Regions from separate parts of the Streptococcus zhangguiae genome, predicted to be linked through region 1. Evidence: predicted binding sites of a transcription regulator. Region 1 holds the regulator's gene; the other holds the start of a gene.
The links. Region 1 encodes CtsR, which represses protease genes until heat stress. Its sites were predicted from a motif close to TTGGTCAAAAAAGGTCAAANA; they were not measured.
Positions count from the first base shown of each region.

Region 2: a site for CtsR is predicted at 2,199-2,219, ahead of J5M87_RS02260 (ATP-dependent Clp protease ATP-binding subunit). Genes of this name have one in related genera too.

Region 1 covers NZ_CP072115.1:1,870,511-1,881,873, forward strand. The annotation lists gene J5M87_RS08740 (ATP-dependent Clp protease ATP-binding subunit) at 1,079-3,529, opposite strand; gene J5M87_RS08745 (CtsR family transcriptional regulator) at 3,531-3,989, opposite strand; gene traF (conjugal transfer protein TraF) at 4,205-4,555, shown strand; gene J5M87_RS08755 (GNAT family acetyltransferase) at 4,557-5,273, shown strand; gene tsf (translation elongation factor Ts) at 5,318-6,358, opposite strand; gene rpsB (30S ribosomal protein S2) at 6,441-7,223, opposite strand; tRNA gene J5M87_RS08770 (tRNA-Cys) at 7,464-7,534, shown strand; gene J5M87_RS08775 (hypothetical protein) at 7,686-7,835, opposite strand; gene J5M87_RS08780 (DUF4298 domain-containing protein) at 8,472-8,750, opposite strand; gene nusG (transcription termination/antitermination protein NusG) at 8,965-9,504, opposite strand; gene secE (preprotein translocase subunit SecE) at 9,591-9,767, opposite strand; gene rpmG (50S ribosomal protein L33) at 9,777-9,929, opposite strand; gene pbp2a (penicillin-binding protein PBP2A) at 9,978-11,363, opposite strand, start outside.
Region 2 covers NZ_CP072115.1:422,168-433,530, reverse strand. The annotation lists gene J5M87_RS02280 (bifunctional methylenetetrahydrofolate dehydrogenase/methenyltetrahydrofolate cyclohydrolase) at 1-131, opposite strand, end outside; gene J5M87_RS02275 (amino acid ABC transporter ATP-binding protein) at 262-996, opposite strand; gene J5M87_RS02270 (amino acid ABC transporter permease) at 989-1,678, opposite strand; gene J5M87_RS02265 (DUF1797 family protein) at 1,804-2,034, opposite strand; gene J5M87_RS02260 (ATP-dependent Clp protease ATP-binding subunit) at 2,307-4,520, shown strand; gene J5M87_RS02255 (NUDIX hydrolase) at 4,579-5,031, shown strand; gene J5M87_RS02250 (DUF1827 family protein) at 5,092-5,394, shown strand; gene asnA (aspartate--ammonia ligase) at 5,750-6,742, opposite strand; gene J5M87_RS02240 (MmcQ/YjbR family DNA-binding protein) at 6,844-7,887, opposite strand; gene J5M87_RS02235 (twin-arginine translocase TatA/TatE family subunit) at 8,573-8,752, opposite strand; gene tatC (twin-arginine translocase subunit TatC) at 8,736-9,473, opposite strand; gene J5M87_RS02225 (FTR1 family iron permease) at 9,463-11,160, opposite strand; gene efeB (iron uptake transporter deferrochelatase/peroxidase subunit) at 11,138-11,363, opposite strand, start outside.

The DNA of each region.
Region 1 (11,363 bases):
TTGGATTACCGCTGGACTCACGTCCAGCTTCAGAATGTAGACAAACCTCACAATTCAGAAAAACATTACAATGATATTTCATTTTCTGTAGTTTTAAGGTTAGAAAATTTGCGAGCGTAGCGAGCACAATACCGCACCTCATCTGTGCTAAAAGTGGGAGTGAGACAGAAGTCGTGATTTCGTTTAAATCGATTATCCTCGCTCCTTTGTTTCTGGGCTCGGGCTAAAATAATCCACTGGATTATTTTACTCCGAAGGAAGTCGCTGATGTCCGAAAGCACATGAGGATGGTGGCAATAAAAAGACTTTTTCTTCAAGCTGCGCTGGACTCACGTCCAGCTTTTCATTTATTCTCTAAAAATAAGATGATATAATTATTGATTACAAGATAGACTGCCTAAGAGCTGTTCCTAAATAGTATAGTGGATTGAGAAGGCAAGAAGCTATAGATAGAACTGGCGTTAATTGAGGATTACTCCATAAGCCCTATTTCCAACCTTCAACAGTCCACTGGACTAATGTTAGCAGAGGATTATTTCATAATCCCTATTTCCAACCTTCAACAGTCCGCTGGACTGTTGAAGCAAAGCGACTGAACGATGACCTAACCTTTATTCAATTCACTATATGTTGTGAATAACTCCTACTTGAAACCTAGACAAGCTGTTTTTTACGTGAGACCCCCTCACTAAACCGTGCGGAAGCCTTTTTTCATCAGAAAACACAAGACTTGAAAGCGAGAAAAGAGATTTTTGATAAGAAAAAGCCTCACTAGCAATTAGTCCTGAACGTTTCATGAAAAGATGAACTCCCTAAAAGCTAGTTTCAAATAATGTTACTGAAAAACGACTGACTTAGTAGTCAATCGACAGGTTTTCAATAGAGAAAGACGTCACTTAGAAGCTAGATAGGTATTTTTCAGCAAGAGTGGATCTCACTAGACAATAAGTCTACCTTCTACATCAGATTTTATAAAATAAAATAACACAATAAAATCTGCCTTTGACAAGGCCTACAACTACTGTATCAGCATAAAAATAAGCGATTGGGATTAAAGAACCCAACCGCTTATGTTGTCTTATCGACTACTATCGAATTTTAATTCGCCAGCTTTTACACCAATTTTTAGTGTACTGCCACTCTGTAATTCCCCACGTAGCAGCATTTCTGCTAATGGATCTTCGACTTTCTTTTGGATAACACGACGGAGTGGTCGCGCGCCCATTTCTCTATCATAACCTTCTTTTGCTAGTAATTTCAATGCAGAAGGCTGTATCTTGAACTGAATACCTTTTTCATCCATAACTGCTTGAAGGGGCCGAATCATCACTTTCACCACTTCTTGCATATCGTGATCACTCAGACTATGGAAGACAATCTTCTCATCAATTCGGTTGATAAATTCTGGTCGGTACGCTTTTTTCAACTCTTCAAAAATACGTTTTTCAACGTGCTCTTGACTCTGAGACAAATCAAGTGCACCAAAACCAACTGTCTTATCATCACGCAAAGCTGTTGCCCCAAGGTTAGATGTCATAATGATGAGGGTATTCGAAAAATCAACCTTTCGTCCCTTACTATCTGTCAAGACACCATCATCTAATACCTGCAGCAAAAGATTAAAGGTGTCTGGATGTGCTTTTTCAACCTCATCAAATAACAGAACGGCATAAGGTTTGTTGCGGACTTTTTCGGTTAGCTCACCGCCTTCTTCATAGCCAACATAACCAGGAGGAGCACCATTTAAGCGACTAGCCGCAAATTTTTCCATATACTCACTCATATCAAAACGAATGAGAGCCGATTCGTCGTCGAATAATACTTCAGCCAAAGCCTTTGCCAACTCTGTTTTTCCGACCCCCGTAGGTCCTAAGAACATAAAGGAACCAATAGGGCGCTTGCCTGTCCGAATACCAGATTGATTGCGTCGAATCGCCCGACTAACTGCAGAAATAGCAGCATCTTGGCCAATCACACGCTTGTGCAATTCAGCTTCTAAATTCAAATATTTTTTCACATCTGTCTGGCTCAACTTTGCAACTGGAATACCAGATAAGCGACTAAGGGTTAACAAGACATCTTCTTCTGTCACTTGGGCATCTCCCAGTATTTCTCGGTTTTCTTCCTCCAATTCCTTAACTAACAGTTGACTGACTGTCTTGTGTTTTCCATCCATCAATGCCTGATCAGCCGCAGACAATTCAGACTGTTTGCCACTAACTTTTTGCTGATTTTGCACCGTTGCACTTGCTTCATCAAGTAAATCAATCGCTGAGTCTGGCAAATTTTTGCTGGTCAGATACCGTTTAGCAAACAGCACAGCCGTACGAACAGCTTCCTCTGTAATCTGAATGTTATGGTGGCGTTCATAAGCCTGTTTTAAACCTTGTAAAATAGCAATACTATCTGCCACACTTGGTTCATCTACTGTCACCTTCGCAAATCGACGAGACAGGGCTGCATCTTTTTCAATATGCTTTTGGTATTCATCTTGGGTCGTTGCACCAACTGTTCGCAAGGTTCCCCGTGCAAGAGCTGGTTTTAGGATATTGGCTGCATCTAAGGTCGAATCAATTCCGCTACCTGACCCCATAATCGTATGTAGCTCATCAATAAAGAGGATAACATTCCCATCTTCTTCAATATCGTTGATGATATTGTTCATCCGCTCCTCAAAATCGCCACGAAACCGCGTTCCTGCAATGACATTCATCAAGTCCAATTCCAAGACCCGCATCTTACTTAGACTAGCTGGCACTGCTCCATCTGCCACTCGCTGTGCCAACCCCAATGCCAAGGCTGTTTTCCCAACACCTGCATCTCCTACTAAGACAGGATTATTCTTGGTCTTACGAGATAGAACCTGAATCATTCGAGAAATTTCTGACTCCCGACCAATTACTGGCTCGATCTGTCCTGCACGAGCTAAGGAAGTCAAATCTCGTGTATAGTCTTCTAAACCACCCGTCTGCGGTGCTGGCGGCATGCCCATCATATTGGCCATAGTTGGACGATTAGCACGACCACTTTTCATCATACTACGAATGGCTTTTAAATCTTCCTTTGAAAATCCAGCCTTAGCTTCCAAATTCTTCCGTAAGTCAATAAAGCGAACCTTATTCTCCGAATCTTCAAAATGAAAACCGGCCTTATCCAAAATTTGTGAAGCAACTGACCGTTTATCAAGCAACATTGCTAGAAAGATATGCTCTGTTCCCACTTGCTTAGCCTTTACAACTTCCGCAATCTTTTTAGCAAACCGCGCTACCTCATCCAAACGCTTTGAGGTTTGCAATACCGTAAAATCTTCTAATTCTTCACGATAGCTACGCTCTGTTACCAAGCGAGTCGCCTGCTCATAATCTGCAATATCCGCTGGGTATTCTGCCAAAACAGCTCCCGCAATTGTATCTGGATTGATGACAAAAGCCAATAATAAATGCCAGGTTTCTAAATAGTTACACATGTAGCGTTGTCCAATGAACTGTGCATCCTCATAGGCGCGTTGTAATCCTTTTGAAAATCTCATCCTAATCCTCTTTCCTATCCAATCGTCGTAATAGTTGTCGTAGCATCCTTGCACGAATAGCAGCTGCATCTGTTCCTAGCACTTCATCACTACCAATTGACAACAAGAGATTGCCTTCTCGCTCCGTCATCAACTGCTCATCAAATAAGAGCTGTAAAATGTCCGCAAAAACGGTCCCAGATACTTCTTTCCCCATATTATGTAGTAAATCGCGCACTAACTCATGCTTGTCTGAGAAGGTGACACGACCAATGCGGATGTAGCCACCGCCACCACGCTTACTTTCGACGATATAGCCACGACTAGCCGTAAACCGTGTCTTAATCACATAATTAATCTGACTTGGTACGACTTCAAACCGACTGGCCAATTCACTCCTACGCAACTCTGCTACACTTACCTGTTCTAAAATCGCCTTGATATGCTCTTCAATATAATCAGATGTATTTTTCATCGCCATAGAATCCACCTCTTTCTCTGACTATCTTTGACTATTATATCGTAAATCACAAACTTTGAAAAGCAAAAGCCACGCTGTTCTGTTTGTTCAAGGGATGTAGATTGCAACATCTTAGGGAGCATCGCTTCCCTTTTTTTGCTAACAGATTGAACTGTACTTCTTTATCTCTTGCCTTTCTTCCTCATTTTTCCTATACTAAGGTATAGAAAGGAGTTATGATGTTTACCAATTCATTTCAAGAACTCGTACAAGATTTTACAGCAATTTCTATCGAAGAAGCTGAACGTTTACTCACGCAGGAAGAACAAGCCATTCTCTTTTTGGGGCGTGCGACCTGCCCTTATTGCCAACGCTTTGTACCAAAACTCCATAGCGTTGCACAAGCTGCTGGATTAACCGTCTATTTTATCGACAGCTCTAATCCTGACCCACAACTCCAAGAACTTCGTCAGCGCTACCAAGCCGTTACGGTTCCAGCCCTCTTATATTCAGGTGCAACAGGTGTTCAGGTTCGCTGTGACAGTTCCATGACGGAAGAAGAAATCCATCACTTTTTAGCAGGCTAATATGACAGCTTTACAATTCCAGTTTCAGACCGATTCTGTAACCCTCTACCACAAAAATCAATCGATTGGCACAATCCATTTCAAGGAAAATCCGTATCACAACCAAAATATTTATCTAAATTTTCAGTTGAAGCAGTACGATATAAGCCTTGCTCCTTCACTTTTCCAAGCCATTCTCCAGCATACCAAGCGCCCTTTGCAGGTCATGCTTGATTCTGCAGACCAGACCCTCATCGCTTTTTTAGAGGCAGGAGGTTTTACATGCTTGCGGAAATGCTATGAAATGGAAGTTAGTGTGCAAGATTACCTTGGAAATCCTGCCCCCATTCAATTTCAAATGGCAGAACAAACGGAAAACATCTATTATCGTTGTTGCAATCTATTGCTGAATCATTATCAGGAAAGGCATAAGGCAATCAGTCCATTTACAGGAGAGAAAGACGAGTTTTTCAAGGAACTTCCTTCCACTGTTTACTATCACATTGAAAAAGACGATATCACTTGTCTCGCTTTTCTTGACGGAAATGAAATTGCCTATCTTTGGGGAAAAAGCACAGACTGCCTCCAACCCTTTCTCAATCAACTGATTCCCTACCTCTTTCAGCAATATAGCTCCATTACCTTTGAAGCAGATGATGTGGATCCCTGTGCAATGACACTTAAATCACTCTTTACAGATGTCACAGATGAACATTGGGATACTTATATCCTACGATAAACACTAAAAAAGGGAAAAACATTCGTTTCCCTTTTTATCTATCCTTATTTACCAAGAGCCGCAGCCATTGTAGCAGCAACTTCTGATTCAAAGTCGTTCGCTGCTTTTTCAATTCCTTCACCCACTTCGAAACGAGCAAATGTTACAACGCTAGCGTTTACTGAGTCAAGGTAGGCTTCAACTGTCTTGCTATCATCCATGATGTAAACTTGTGCAAGGAGTGTGTATGCTTGGTCAACTTTTGTATTGTCAAGCATAAAGCGATCCATTTTACCTGGAAGGATTTTATCCCAGATTTTTTCTGGTTTGCCTTCAGCAGCAAGTTCTGCTTTGATGTCTTCTTCTGCTTGAGCAATTACATCGTCAGACAATTGTGCTTTTGATCCATATTTCAAGAATGGAAGGGCTGGTTTACCAACCATTGCACGGCTTTCATTGTCTTGTTCAATTTTGTGGTTCAATTGTGCCAATTCATCTTTCACGAATTGCTCATCCAATTCTTTGTATGAAAGAACAGTTGGTTTCATCGCAGCGATGTGCATTGATACTTGTTTTGCAAGTGTTTCATCGCCACCTTCGATGACAGAGATAACTCCGATGCGCCCACCATTGTGTTGGTACGCACCAAATGCTTGCGCATCTGTTTTTTCAATCAAGGCAAAACGACGGAATGAGATTTTTTCTCCGATTGTCGCAGTTGCATTTACGTAAGCTGCTTCAAGCGTTTCACCTGAAGGCATTGTAAGTGCAAGTGCTTCTTCGTTGTTAGCTGGTTTGCCTTCTGCGATTACTTTAGCTGTTTCGTTTACCAATTCAACGAATTGAGCATTTTTCGCAACGAAGTCAGTTTCAGCGTTGACCTCAACAACTGCTGCTACATTTCCATCTACGTAAACACCAGTCAAACCTTCTGCTGCTACACGATCAGCTTTCTTAGCTGCTTTTGCCATTCCCTTTTCACGAAGCAACTCAATTGCTTTTTCGATGTCACCATCTACTTCAACAAGGGCTTTCTTCGCGTCCATGACACCAGCACCAGATTTTTCACGCAATTCTTTTACAAGCTTAGCTGTAATTTCTGCCATTATTCGATCTCCTATTTTAGTTTATTATATTTAGAAAAAAGGGGAGGGCTGAGCCCCGCCCCTTAGGATGTTTTACGATTTATTAATTGTTGTCGCCTTCTACAACTTCAACGATTTCTTCGATAGATGTTGCTTCGGTTTCAGTAGCTGCCAATTCTGCTTCTACTGATTCAACGCTATCTTCACCTTGACGACCTTCGATAATTGCATCAGCCATTTTCGCAGTGATCAATTTAACAGCGCGGATTGCATCATCGTTTGCTGGGATGATAACATCGATATCATCTGGGTCAGTGTTTGTGTCAACCATCGCAACAACTGGGATACCCAATTTTTTCGCTTCTTTAACAGCGATTTGCTCTTTATGCGGGTCAACAACGAACATAACATCTGGAATACGTGGCATATCTGCAATACCACCCAAGAATTTTTCAAGACGAGCACGTTGTTTATTCAACAATGCTACTTCTTTCTTAGGAAGAACGTCAAATGTTCCTTCTTCTTCCATACGGTTGATTTCTTTCAAACGAGCGATACGTTTTTGAATTGTTCCCCAGTTTGTAAGAGTTCCACCCAACCAACGGTGGTTGATGAAGTATTGACCAGAACGGATAGCTTCGTCTTTCACTGCTTCTGCAGCTTGTTTTTTCGTACCAACGAACAAGATAACTGCATCGTTTGCTGCTGCATCACGGATAAAATCGTATGCTTGATCAGCTAATTTTACAGTTTGTTGAAGGTCGATAACGTGGATACCGTTACGCTCTGTAAAGATGTATTTTGCCATCTTAGGGTTCCAGCGACGAGTTTGGTGACCAAAGTGAACACCAGCCTCAAGAAGTTGTTTCATTGAAATTACTGCCATGAGTAATGTCTCCTTTTTGTTTATTCTCCTCTCTCAAACGTCAACTTGCAGTCCAACCTTACGGCAACAGGCCCACAATGGATTTGAGATGAGTATTTATTGCTTTTTGCAACTCTATTATCTTACCAAATTTCTAGTAATTTGGCAAGGGATTTGTTGCTTCTAATGAGAATAAATGCAAATATAGACCATTTCCCACTTGACCAATCGTCTTTTTTTCGGTAGAATATTATTTGTTATGGCGGTATAGCCAAGTGGTAAGGCACGGCTCTGCAAAAGCTTGATCGTCGGTTCAAATCCGTCTACCGCCTTTTAGTACCTGATTTAGCAGGATTTAACCAAGTGAAAAGCCCGTAAAATCGGGCTTTTTTGATTTTCTTATTCGGTTAAACTTAACAAAGTTAGTGAGCAAATGGGGCAAAAAATCCTTCTGTGATACTCAGGAGAATTTCACCGCTATACCTACAATTCCTTCCGGATTGCTTTTTGCAATAGCTGACTAAAATTGACCTTGTTTTCTTTTCCTAGTTCAACAAGCCAGCTTGGTAGCTTAACAGTTTTATTGATAATCTTAGAACGTTCGTGCTCACGAACAAGCTCCGTATCAACCAAAATAATCCCCTCATCTACTTTATTTCTTTTTTTCTGCTGACATTTAGAACAGGCAAGAATAACAGAACAGGAACAATAAGAATACCACTAACATTTCAATCAAAGATACTATGGTGGATTGAGAAAGGAATAGGACAAGGTAAGAAGTTGCAGATAGAACTGACGTTCATCAATACTCTATAAAAATCAAAATCTGACTAGCTTCCACAACTGAGAATTGTGGAAGGCTGGAAATAGAACGAGTGCAGCTCGCCCCTTGCAATTGAGAATTGTGGAAGGCTGGAAATAGAACGAGCACAGCTCGCCCCTTTGAACCACTAGTTCGGACTAATGGTAGCTGAGGATCATTGCATAATCCTTATTTCCAACCTTCAACAGTCCTCAGGACTGTTGAAGCAAGGTGAGTTAACGACGTCAGACTTTGATTTTTGACGAGTAAAAGCGACTTAACGATGTCCTAACCTTTATTCAATTCACTATAAATTTGTTGATTAAGCATCGCAAACCATATCTGTAGTACAAAAAACCAGCGGATAGACTGGTACAGGAGATTATGAAAAATTTTAAGTTTGAATATAGCATAAACTAAGCAAGGTTGAAACACATCTGTCCTAAGATAGAGATTTTCCCTTTTCTCTATATAGAGGAATGATCTTTATTTCCTAGCTCTTTCATCTTCTTCATCAGCTCACGATGACGAGCTATGGTATTATAGACAGCATCTTCTGACAATACACCACGCGCCATATCTTTTGGGAGTTGTTCTGCCTCATCCATTTGATAGTGACGCATCCATTCCTTGCTTTCATAATAGGCAAATAAGCTAGCTAAGCTAGGTTGAAACTGCTCAAATATCTCTAAAGACTGCTCCACATTTGTCAATACTGTTTCTGCTTGGTTTAAGATTTCTTCCATTTCTTGGATCTTTTTGATATCATTCATAGTTTCAGTATAGCAAAAACACTAGCGGATTTGCTAGTGTTTTAAGGAGATTATGAAAAATATTTAGGATTGAATACAGTATAGCTTCTTTTAGTCCAAATGAAATCAGTCTTCAGACCGATATTTCCAAAATAAAACAAAAGAGAGAACTGGTGCTTGACACGCATTCCCTCTGTTCTTATCCAGCTTACAATTCTGCGATTTGGCTCAAATTCACTTCGGCAATCGTATCATTTCCGAACATAGAAATGACCATTTTTACCTTATTATTGTCAATTTCAGTAATTTTTCCTGTATAGTCCGTAAAGGCTCCGTCGATGATTCGAACCGTATCCCCCACCTTGACATCAATGTCAAATTCTTGAACGGTTTGTCCCATAGACACTAGAATTTGGCGAATTTCTTCTTCCAAAAGTGGTGTTGGTTTTGAACGATTCCCATGTGACCCGACAAATCCTGTAACGTTTGGTGTATTCCGCACAACAAACCAGGCTTCATCTGTCATGACCATTTCGACCAAGACATACCCTGGGAAACGATTTTCTTCTACTTCTTTGACTTCCCCATTTTTTTCCACTTGGACAGTCTGAGTAGGGATTTCCACACGAAGGATATTTTCAAGCATATTATAGGTATGCGCTCGTTGAAGAAGGTTTTCTTTGACCTTATTCTCATATCCTGAATAGGTTTGAAGTACAAACCAGCCTTTATCAAAACTATCTAACATAGCTCGCTTCCTTTCATAATAAAAAAGCCCGAAGGCTTTCCCTTTTCTTCATTATAGCATGGCAATTTTCGTCTTGCAAGCATTTTCTAGAAAAGATTGATGAGGCTGATAATCCCTCGAGATAAGACAAGGTCAAATAGGTAAATAATTGCTACGAAAAAGGCGGTATACTGAATCACTGACATAAAATCTTTCCAGCTCTGTCTTTTTGTTGGCCAAGTCGTATCTTTTAAAATCCGGACAATATCTTTTAAAAATTTCACAACAGTCTCCTATCTGGTTTCCTTGTGGACCGTATATTGACCACAATGTTTACAATATTTATTTACTTCTAATCGTGTCGGCTTAGGATTGCTAGAGAGTTTGATTGAATAATTACGCGATCCACAGACTGCACACGCTAGGCTTGCTTTTTTCAGTGCCATAAAGCCCTCCATCTTTGCTATTCTATCATGTTTTCTTTGATTTGGCAACTACTCAAACCAACTCTTTAGGTTATCCCAGAGAGTCTTTGCCCGTTCTGGCAGTTGTGCATCCACGATTTCTTGCTTGGTTTGCTCCAGCAAGTCTTGGGCTTTATTTTTGATATCATTGATCTGTTCTTGGTAATTCCCAATAGTTGACAGGGGATTTGACTGGCTTGAAGAAACAATACCATTTTGAACATAGGCGTTTTCAACTGTGAAGTCCGTCCCTGCTGTATTTGGCAAGAGAGAAGCCGCTACTGTTTGAAAGACGTTGGCAGCCATCCAGAAATTATTGCCATCAATGTAGTGTTGTTCATCGGTCTTTTCAAATCCAATCCATTGACTGATCACAAGGTCGGGAGTGTAGCCAATCACCCACTGATCATTGATTAAGTCCGGATGAAAGCTTGTTTCCGTTGTTCCTGTTTTACCAGCCATAGTATAGTCATAAACGGCTGCACTAGCTCCTGTTCCATTGGTAAAGGTCCCTAGCATCATGGAGGTCATTTTGTCTGCTACGGATTGGTCAATAACACGTTTGCTTGATTCTTTGTGTTGAACCAATACCTTTCCACTAGCCGTTTCAATACGGGTAATCAAGTGAGCATCTTTCATAACCCCACCATTGGCAAAAGTAGAATAGGCTTGAGCCATCTCAAGGGGGTTGGTCGATACTCCACTTCCGATAGCCACTCCCAAAACAGGATCGACCTTATCCATATTGAGACCAAATTTTTTCCCATACTCAAAGGCCTTGTCAAGCCCTAATGCATTAACAGCTGCTACAGCTGGCAGATTATAAGACATAGCAAGCGCCTGGTACATCGGAATCGTCTCTGATGTAGAATGATCAAAATTATGCAAGGTATAGGTGCCATAGGTTTCTGTATGATTATCTAACTCCTTGTCAATGGACCAGCCAGCTACCACAGCAGGAGTGTAGGCAACCAGCGGCTTAATCACAGAACCCGGACTTCGCTCTGATTGGGTCGCAAAGTTAAACTGACGAAAGGCTACATCCTCTGAGCTATTTACCCGTCCCACTAAGGCACGAACGCCACCCGTTTTCGGATCCATAGCAACACTTGCAGATTGCGCATACGATCCATCATAGGCTGAACTTGGAAAGAGGCTTTCATCATTGTAAATCAGCTGCATGCTGGCCTGCGAATTTTGGTCTAACTCTGTATAAATCCGATAGCCATTGTTGATAATATCGCTCTCTTTTAAACCATACTGGTTAATGGCTTCTGCCACAACCGCATCGAAATAAGAAGGGTAGCTATAATTGCTCTGCCTGCCTCCATAGGTGTCATGTAATTGGCTGCTAATATCAATCTGCGCGTCAGTATCAGCAGTCGCTTGATCAAGATAACCCGCATCAACCATCGC
Region 2 (11,363 bases), 640 kb from region 1:
GCTGGATCATCACCTACCAAAATAACGACCAAGCCTGGCTCTATGCCTACTTGCTCTTTTAATGCTACTGTTTTCTCTGCCAATTGTTCCTGTAATTTAGCCGCCAAGGCTTTCCCGTCCATTCTTGTCATATTCATCTCCTTTTCATATGTTTTTCATTATATCAAAAATGTGCGTCCAACTCTAGCACTTTTTTGCTAGTAATTGTCATAGCCTTTAGCTATAAGTAAACACCGCTGAACACCAGTCCAGCGGCTGTCTTTATAATACTTTTGATAAGAAATTCTTCGTTCGTTCTTCCTTGGTTTCTTCGAAGATTTGCTTCGGAGTCCCATCTTCTACGACAACGCCACCATCCATAAAGATAACACGGTCAGCCACTTCTCTGGCAAAGCCCATTTCATGGGTGACAATCACCATGGTCATACCAGATTTTGCCAAATCTTGCATAACGCTTAAAACCTCTCCAACCATTTCGGGATCAAGGGCTGAAGTCGGTTCATCAAATAATAGGACATCTGGATCCATAGCTAGCCCACGTGCAATCGCAATCCGCTGCTGCTGACCGCCTGATAAACTCTGAGGGTAGGCATGAGCCTTATCCGGCAAGCCAACTTTTTCTAGCAAATCATAGGCAATTTTTTCAGCTTCACTCTTTGCTAATCCCTTGGTCTTCATCGGTGACAGGGTAATATTGTCTAACACCGACATATTAGGAAAAAGATTGAATTGTTGAAAGACCATGCCCATTTTTTCTCGCATCTTAAAAATATCATTTGACTTATCCGTAATGTCAACGCCTTCAAAGGTCACCGTTCCCTTGGTCGGTACCTCAAGCAAATTCATTGTTCGCAAGAAGGTTGATTTTCCACTACCGGACGGTCCAATGATCACAACAACCTGACCCTTCTCAATATCCAAATCAATCCCTTTTAGCACTTCATTCTTCCCAAATGATTTATGCAGATTTTTGATGGAAATAATTGTCTCACGCATGAGTTTGCCCTCCTTTGTTTAACTGTCTCTCAAATGCTTGAATGGCTAAGGTCAGCACGCTGGTCATGACAAGATAATAAGCTGCCGCAAACAAGAGAGGTGTCAGGGTCAAATAGGTCGTTGCCGCAACAGTTGTCGCACCATTCCACAATTCCATTACACCGATTGTTGACAAGAGGGAGCTATCTTTTAAAATGGTCACAAATTCATTCCCCAAAGCTGGTAAAATATTCTTAATAGCCTGTGGCATAATGACTGATTTCATAGCTTCAAAAGGACGAATTCCTAATGAATAAGCTGCTTCTAACTGTCCCTTTGGAACGGCATTGATACCAGCCCGTACCGTTTCCGACACATAGGCACCACTATTCATAGAAATAACAATAATCCCTGGCAACAAGCGTGACAAATCAACAGATAAAATTCCCAATTCAAAAGTCGGTGCCGTTATATTCATCACGGCAAAGGAAATCATGATTTGTACTACCATAGGGGTACCTCGAAAAATCCAGACATAGATATTGGCCAACCAGGCTAAGGGGCGGAATTTGCTACGCTGAGCAAAGGCCAGCAAAATTCCTAGGATACTCCCAAAAAATACAACCAAAGCTGCTATTAAGAGCGTAACAATCGCTCCATAGTTAAAATAATCCCAATACTTGGGAAGAAATGAAAAATCCATTTACGAACTCCTTTTCAAACTGGATGCTTCTTATTATACCATTTTTGAATAAAAATACAATAGTTTTGTTTAAATATTCAATTCACAAAAAAAGCACCGCAGTGCTTTTCATTCTTCATCAGAAATTAGTATAGTAATTCATAAATTTCCATTGCAATCAAGTCAATGCTGTCAAACGTATAGGTTTCACGCGCTTTTACATCACGAAGAGTAAAGACTGAACCATTTTCTTCATCGAAACTGTAAGCAACTTCCGCAACGACAACTCCGTCACGTTCAAAATTTCGTTTTAAGGTTCCACCGTCTGTTGCCATTGATTCTAAACGATTAATAATTCGCACTAAATGTGATTCCATATCACTTCTCCTATTTCTAAGTATCTTCGTTACAGGAGTATTCTACCATATTTTCAGTAAAAAGTCTTGCTTTATCCATTTTTCTTCTGTCTTTCCTCTCACTTCTTTCTCATTTTAGATAGCAGATTCTTGCAATTTAGCCAAATCTTGTTATAATAAACTTATATCTGACCTTTATTGACTATTGTTTTTTACAGCACGAAAGCCCATTTTCCTGCATTATCTTCAATATCTCTAAAGGCAGAATTTCTCACAGAAAAGAGGGATTGCCCATGCTTTGTCATAACTGCAATATCAATGATGCAACCATTCATCTTTATACAAATCTAAATGGAAAACAACAACAGGTGGATCTTTGCCACAATTGTTACCAAATCATGAAAACTGACCCCAATAATGCTATTTTAAAAGGACTAGGAGATCTAGCGAATCCAAATAGTATGGATCCCTTTAGCGAATTCTTCAATAATATCGGAGGGATCCCTGGACACACACCAGCTGGAAAGAGTCGCAACCAGACACCTCCAACACAAGCAGGCGGTGGCAATCGTGGCAATAATAGTGGACCAACTCCTCCTCCCCAACAACCAAAGGGCCTCTTAGAAGAATTTGGCATCAATGTCACTGAAATTGCTCGCCGTGGGGATATTGACCCTGTTATCGGTCGAGATGAAGAAATCAAACGTGTCATCGAAATTCTTAACCGTAGGACCAAGAATAATCCTGTTCTAATCGGAGAACCTGGGGTCGGAAAAACAGCTGTTGTTGAAGGTCTAGCTCAAAAAATCGTGGACGGAGATGTCCCACAAAAACTTCAAGGACGAGAAGTCATTCGACTCGATGTGGTTAGCCTTGTTCAAGGAACGGGTATCCGTGGGCAATTTGAAGAACGCATGCAAAAGCTCATGGAAGAAATCCGCAACCGCAAGGAAATCATTCTCTTTATCGATGAAATCCATGAAATTGTCGGTGCTGGTTCTGCCGGTGACGGTAACATGGACGCAGGAAATATCCTAAAACCTGCCCTTGCTCGTGGGGAAATGCAGCTAGTCGGTGCGACAACGCTCAACGAATACCGAATTATCGAAAAAGATGCCGCTTTGGAACGTCGTATGCAACCCGTTAAAGTGGATGAGCCAAGTGTGGACGAGACCATTACCATTCTAAAAGGGATTCAAAGCAAGTACCAAGACTATCATCATGTTAAATACACCGATGAAGCTATTGAAGCGGCTGCCATTTTGTCCAACCGCTACATTCAAGACCGCTTCTTGCCTGATAAGGCTATTGACTTACTAGATGAGGCAGGTTCAAAGATGAACTTGACGCTGAATTTCGTTGATCCAAAAGAAATTGATCAGCGCTTGATTGATGCTGAAAATCGCAAGGCTCAGGCCACCCGTGATGAAGATTTTGAAAAAGCAGCCTACTACCGCGATCAGATTGCCAAATACAAGGAAATGCAAAAAGCGACAATCAGCGAGGAAGATATCCCTGTGATTACCGAAAAAGAAATCGAAGCGATCATTGAGCAAAAAACCAATATTCCAGTCGGTGATTTGAAAGAAAAAGAACAATCGCAATTAATCAATCTTGCAAGTGACCTCAAAGCACACGTTATTGGTCAAGACGATGCCGTTGATAAAATTGCCAAAGCTATTCGCCGCAATCGGGTAGGACTTGGTGCACCAAACCGTCCAATTGGAAGTTTCCTTTTCGTTGGACCCACAGGGGTCGGAAAAACTGAGCTATCCAAACAACTCGCCATCGAACTCTTTGGCTCTGCCGATAGTATGATTCGCTTTGACATGTCCGAATACATGGAAAAACACGCTGTCGCAAAATTAGTCGGAGCCCCTCCAGGCTATGTCGGCTATGAAGAAGCAGGACAATTAACCGAAAAAGTCCGTCGCAATCCTTACTCGCTTATTCTTCTTGATGAGATTGAAAAAGCCCACCCTGATGTCATGCACATGTTCCTTCAAGTCCTTGATGACGGTCGCTTGACAGATGGCCAAGGCCGCACGGTTAGCTTCAAAGATACTATTATCATTATGACCTCAAATGCCGGAACAGGCAAGGTAGAAGCAAATGTCGGCTTCGGTGCTACTATGGAAGGACGTACCCAGTCTGTTCTTGGTCAATTGAGCAATTTCTTTAGCCCAGAATTTATGAACCGCTTTGACGGTATTATTGAATTCCATGCCCTCAGCAAGGAAAATCTCCTTCATATCGTGGACCTCATGCTCCTTGATGTTAATAAACGCTTGGCAACAACTGGTCTGACACTCCATGTGACCGACAAGGTCAAGGAAAAATTGGTGGACTTAGGTTATGATCCAAAAATGGGAGCCCGTCCGCTTCGTAGAACCATTCAAGAACACATCGAAGATGCACTGACAGATTTCTATTTGGAACATCCAGAAGAAAAAGACTTGCGCGCTGTTCTAACTAGCAAGGGTGCTATTTCAATTAAAGCAAAATAAGGCTACTTTATCCGCTATTTATGCTATAATGAGAAAAAATCATCATAGAGGAAGACCAATGACACAGGCAACATTCGGAAAAAAAGAAACAGGGGTAACCTATCAGAATCGCTACGGCGTCTATGCCGTCATTCCTGATCCACAAAAAAAACATATCATTCTCGTGCAGGCTCCTAACGGTGCTTGGTTCCTACCAGGAGGAGAGATTGAAATAGGAGAAAATCACCTGAGTGCTCTTGCACGTGAACTAGTGGAAGAACTGGGATTTACAGCAGAGATTGGCGACTATTATGGGCAGGCAGACGAATACTTTTATTCACGCCACCGAGATACCCATTATTACAATCCTGCCTATATCTATGAAGTGACCAGCTACCAAGAAATTGGACAACCACTAGAAGATTTTAACCACCTCGCTTGGTTTGATATTGAGACAGCCATTGAAAAGCTCAAACGCGGTAGCCACAAATGGGGCATTGAACAATGGAAATTGGCTCATAAACTAGATTAAGGCTAGTCAAATCATCCTAAGAGTGCTATAATAAATGCAAAGAATGATTGGAGGTCACGCATGAAGATCATCAATACGACAAACAGTCAAGCACAACTCGTACAAAACCAGTTAGCAAATACCGATGCCTTTCTGGTGGAAACCTATTCTGCTGGGAATACGGATGTTATTTTTACCCAGGCGCCCCTTCACTACGAACTCTTGATTAGCAATAAATACCGTGCAATTCAAGCTCTTGAAATCGAACGCATCCGTGACTTCTTCCTCAAGCGCAAAATTGACACCACTATCATCAACCAAGCCGGTATCCAAACCATTCATACCGACCGTTTGATAGAAATGTCTATTCCAATTGTGAAATAAAACGAACCATATAACAACAAACACTATCTATTGGTTCCAAAAGGATAGCATTCCATTTTAAACAAAGAACTGACCTCTAACATACAGAGCTCAGTTCTTTTTATTATAGCTTCAAGCCAGATTTTTTCTCTACGAAAAAACACTAGCTGTGCTAGTGCAAAATGTAGACAAATACTATAAATAGCAAACAATTTAAACAGTAGAAGTAAAATGAGATTGTAATTTAACTCTTAGAAAAGCTTCTTTTAATGCTGTTTTTGGAAGCTTTTTTATCGAAAGAAGCAAAAAAAGATTGAAGAAAATAAGCAAAAATGGACTTTGTCTTCAATCTGAGAACTGATTTCCAGTTCTTTTTTTATAGTATATTCTCAAATGTGTCACGGACGTCTTGCGGCCAGACGCTTGATTGGACTTCACCGATGTGTTTTTTGCGGAGAAGGAACATGGCAAGGCGTGATTGGCCAATTCCTCCGCCGATTGAAAGTGGGAAGAGTCCATTTAAAAGTGCCTTATGCCATTCAAATTCCAGTCGATCTTCATCACCTGTAATAGCTACCTGGCGTTTGAGGGCTTCTTCATCCACCCGAATCCCCATAGACGATAATTCAAAGGCAGATTGCAGTTGCTCATTCCACACGAGGATGTCTCCGTTTAAGCCCTTGTAGCCATTTTCAGACGGCGTTGTCCAATCATCATAGTCAGGAGCCCGTCCATCATGCGGTTTTCCATCTGGTAATTCACCACCAATCCCAATGAGGAAAACAGCACCGTATTCTTTCGCGATTACATTTTCTCGTTCTTTAGGCGTCAAATCTGGATAACGCTCTGCCAATGCTTCCGAGTGAATAAAGGTAATCTGCTTAGGCAACACCGCTTCAATATCATAGCGAGCTTCAACAGCTAATTCAGTCAACCGAATGGCCTTGTAAATCAGCTCAACGGTTTCTTTCAAGTAAGCTAGGTTGCGCCTACCGTTTGGAATGACTTTCTCCCAGTCCCACTGGTCTACATAAACCGAGTGAATCGGGTCAAGTGAATCTTCATCTGGACGAAGGGCTTTCATATGGACAAAAAGACCCTCCCCCTCATTAAAGCCAAACCGTGCAAGAGTGTGACGTTTCCATTTCGCCAAAGAATGGACGACCTCATAGGTCGCATCAGGAATCAACTTGACATGGACAGTCACCGCATTTTCAACCCCTGACAAATTGTCCTGCATCCCATCACCGACACGACTCAAAATCGGTCCTTGCACTTCCACAATTTCTAACTTGTCCTTGAGATATTGGGTAAAGGTATTTTTGACAAAGGAAATTTCTTCTTGCTGGTGGATAAAACTCTTCTTCATACTCCATAACCTCCAAAAACTATATTCTTATTATAGACTTTTTAGGGAAGATGTAAAGTAAAATATTAAATTTTCTGATAATTTTGTTACAGCTTGCTAAGTCACTCCTTTAGCAAGCTTTCGAGGGCCTTCCGGCATTCTGGTGTGGCTAGGCGTGGTCCTCTTACTGCTTTAACTCCCAAATCCTTCATCAGCAACAGGGGAAATTCACTATCAGACAGCTCTCGAAGCAGTTCTAGCTTCATATAAACCTGATTTCCCTCAGTGAGATGAGCCTTGCTTACCCGACAGAGATAGCGAATCGCTTGAATCGGTTTTGTCATATAGATACAAACGATATCCTTTGGCTTAATGTTCGGTTTTTGAGTCCATAAAATCTGTCCCTCATTCCGCAATTCCGTATCAATATCATAAAGTGCGGGATTGGCAGGAAGAATCCAATAGCAAGTCTCCGTTAGGGACTGTGCACTTTTCGGTGCAACCAACTGGCGACTCTTTTCCACCAAGGCAAACAAGTCCTCATCTGATAAGCTATCGTCTAAACTGATTGAAATCCAGCTTTTTTTGGACATGTGATAGGCAGGATAAATCCCCCCTCTTCCTACTATATTCTCTATCTGATCTGCTTCTACTTTGACATTGATGATGTCAATTTTTCCTTCTTTATCTGTTCTCTTCAAGACTGTCCACGGCACTTGGGTCATCAAGCCATACCATTTTTGATTCCCAGCATGCCGTAGGGTAGCAATGTCTGGCGCTTTGCTAAAAGGATAATCTGGCTCTTCTTGGAATCGTTTCTGAATATGCCTTATAAGGCGATTACCTTGAGGAGATTGAAAGGGCTCTTCTTCTGCACATTGTTGGACGATTTCATGAAGAATCGCAGCGTAGTTTTCTCGTACTTCACCGACAAATGCTCCAACCGCACGTTGAATGCGAAAGGCATGGTATTCCTCATCCATATCTACATCCCAGACCTGCGCCATAGCTTGATCAGGGACTTTTACCCGTACTCGCGCTTCAAAATGCCCATTCATAAAAGGCTGATGAACTGCCCACCAACCATCTGTTTCTTGAAAACCGTAGGCAACTAAACGCTCTTTCTGCCAGATTTGATTCTTGAAAAAAGTATCTTCAAACAGCATCTTGCTCTCCTTTCTTTCTAAGACTATCGTGAATTGAATAAATTTTAGGACATCGTTATACTCTATAAAAATCAAAATCTGACTAGGCAACGAAATCGTAGCTAGAACTGAAGTTCAGCAAGGTGAGTTAACGACGTCAGATTTTAATTTTTGACGAGTATAAGTCGCTTTGCTTCAATAGTCCAGTAGACTGTTGAAGGTTGGAAATAGGGATTATGGAGTAATCCTCAATTAATGCCAGTTCCATCTGCAACTCCTTGCCTTGTCCTATTCCTTCATAAGATACGAGGGCGTATAAAGCACAAAGTGAAAATAGGAAGTCTGACGAAGAGCCAAAGGAGAGTTTGCTCTGCAAACTCCTATCACTCACCTCCAAAGGTATACTATACCTTTGGAGCTAGGAAGACTTATCCCTAAAGGGAGCCTCAGCTGTAACCAGCTAAAGCTGGACATCTGCGTCTCTTTTTTACACAGCTCTTAGTCCGTGTTCAGTTCTCAATCCACTATATTTTTGGACTTATTTCTGCTAGAGTCATCATTAAAGAAGTGACTGTGGGAACTCAAACCAAGAAGGAACAACGAGGAACATCGGTTTTTGTAATCTTTCGATTAGCCCCTGTCAGTCCTGTAAAAAAGAGTGCGGAAGCGTTCAATCGACATTCCCCACTCTTTTCTCAAAATAGCCTTAATGAGCTGTATCATCCTTTTCTTTTTCTTCACCATTTTCCATGGCTTTTTTAAAGGAGGAAATCATTTTACCAATGGATTCGCCCAGCTCTGGTAAGCGTTTTGGTCCAAAAATCAAGAGGGCACCCAAGACCAAGATAATCATTCCCGGCGCACCAATATCACGTAAGATTCCCATAATAGGTTCTCCTTTTTTCTTTTTTTCGATAGAGCCATTTACTGATACCAACACTTACTTCATAGATGAGGATAAGGGGAACCGTCATGGCTAAATCACTTGTAAAATCAGCTGGCGTGATGACCACTGCAATCACGAGCAAGGTAAAGTAGGCATGTCTTCTATATTGTACCAAAAATCGTGGACTAAGGATACCAAGGGAGGTCAAAAATGCCACTAAAACAGGTATTTCAAACAAAACAGCCATCGGGATTGTCGTATGCAATAAGAAAGCCAGATAATTTTGTGCTGTTAATTGCGTATCAAAGAGCCCATCTCCGAATGACAAAAGAACCTGTAAGAGAGCTGGACTAACCAGATAAAACCCAAATAGTAAGCCCAAGGCAAAGCAGCAAAAGACTGCTGGAATATACCAGAAAATACTTCTGGCTTCTCCTTTATCAAGCGCTGGAACTACAAAAGCCCAAACTTGATAGGTCAAAAACGGCAAGGTCAGCGTAAAGGCTAGGAGGCTGGCTATATTGATATAAATCCATAATATATCGTTAGGACCCAAGACAATCAATTTCTGAGAAAATCCCTGAGTCAAAAACTGGTAAATACTTCTCGAAAAATAGAGACTGATCAAAAAACTAACGAAGAAAAAGGATAGGGTCCAAATAAAACGGCTCCGAAATTCGGTCAAATGCTCGACAACGGTTAGTTCTTGTTTAGTGTGCATGATGTTCTCGATTCTTCCACGTTAAGCAAGCAATCAAGAGGATGAGAAAGACCTGTGGTAGCAGAATTTCTAGACTTGGATACAGACCAATCATATCTATTGTTGGAATCCCTCTCACTACATGACTCGGCAGGATATTGGTCAATTGTAAGGCATGGATACTAACTCCCAACATCTTAAAGGCAAGGGCATAAATCAGCCAAGTCAGATAGAAAAATACCTTATGTGGCTTGATTTTGCTCGTTGTTTTCAGCATGACAACAGCTAAGAGTAAAAGGACTAAAAAGGCTAGACTAATTCCTAATAGAAAGTCATTGAGGCTAATCTTTGGTAGGATACCTGCATAAAAGAGAATGGTTTCTGCCCCCTCACGAAAGACCGCTAGAAAACTCAAGGCAAACATTGAAAGGAAACTACCGCTTGCCGTCACCACCCGCATCCGCTGCTCCATATAGGCATTCCACTTCTTGACAGAAGATTTACTGTGGAGCCAAATACCAATGACAACCATCATCACAACCGCAACAATCCCCACCAAGCCCTCAATGATTTCACGATTGGCACCAGAGGAGAGCCTTGGGAAAAATTGGTGCAAGGCAATAGCCAACAAGGCACTAGCTAATAAACCAACGACAGCTCCGCCATAAACCCAAAGCAAGCCTTTTTTCTGCTTGCTAGCTTTTAGAGTAGATACTAAAGCCATCACAATGAGAAGAGCCTCAACTCCCTCCCGTAGAAGGATTAGCATCGCATCGAAGACATTGTAGCTGGCTGAGGGATCGATGCTTGCCAAATCAGCAATTAACTGGGCTAGTTTTTCTTGATAAGCCTCTTCGTCACCGCGTACCATGATAACGGGCGACTCACTCTCGACACGAGTGTAGAGACTTGGATTCCGTGTACTAACATCTCCTTCAATGGTCGGCCAAATGGTGATAAATTCCTTCATCAGAGAAGCCCCTTTGGTCTTATCACCCGCTTCAAAAGCAGTTTGTGCTTGCTTGAGCAGATCAATCCCATCTGTTAAGGTTACATCCGTTGCAGCTGTAGCTACCTCTTGACCAGCTACAAAGGCTTGAATAGCATTTTTTAAATCATCAAATGATGTTTGAATACTGCCATAGTCTACAGGTTCTGTTTCAATACTACTGCGTAAGAAAGAAATGGCTGTTTCAATTTTTCCGTAATGCCCTGTGCTAGTATCACGAACAATTCGCTCATTCACTGTCCACGTACTATTGAGTTTTTTGTAGTTCTCCTTGACACTGTCAATCTCCTTGCGCTCAATCGCTTCCTGCAAAAGGTCAAAGGCAGGAGATAACTTGTTCATCAGTTTTTCTTTTTCAGCAGTAACATCAACAGGATGTTGTTCCGCTTCAAAGTCCAACAAGGCTTTAGAAACAGCCACTAGTTTTTCTTCTGTCGGTTCTTGTTCCAATTCCGCTAGGCGGTTGGTCACCATCTGACCAGCCTTGGAATCATGGTTTTCAACCTGGGCAAAATCCGTCTGTAACTGGGCAATCAACTGACTAGCGAAAGCCTGATCTCCTCTTTGCAAAGCTCTCGTTGCATCTGTAATAGTGATAAAGAGGTGACTATAGGAATCTGTCGCTGAAACAGGTCTTGCAAAAAAGACGAGAGCAAGAAAGGCAATAAGCGCCAGTTTATTCAAATAAGGCTTGACCAATGTACTCTCCTTTTTTCACGCCTGCAAAACAAGCAAATAAACCACTTCCAACATGGGTGATGTACTCGTTTAACTTGTCTACGTTACCTAGATTATGTTGAATCGTAATAAATTGTTGGGGATCTTTCTGAAAAGAGATAAATAACAAACCTGAGTCAAATTGTCCTGTTACCTCATCAATACCATCTGAATAAGAATAGGCG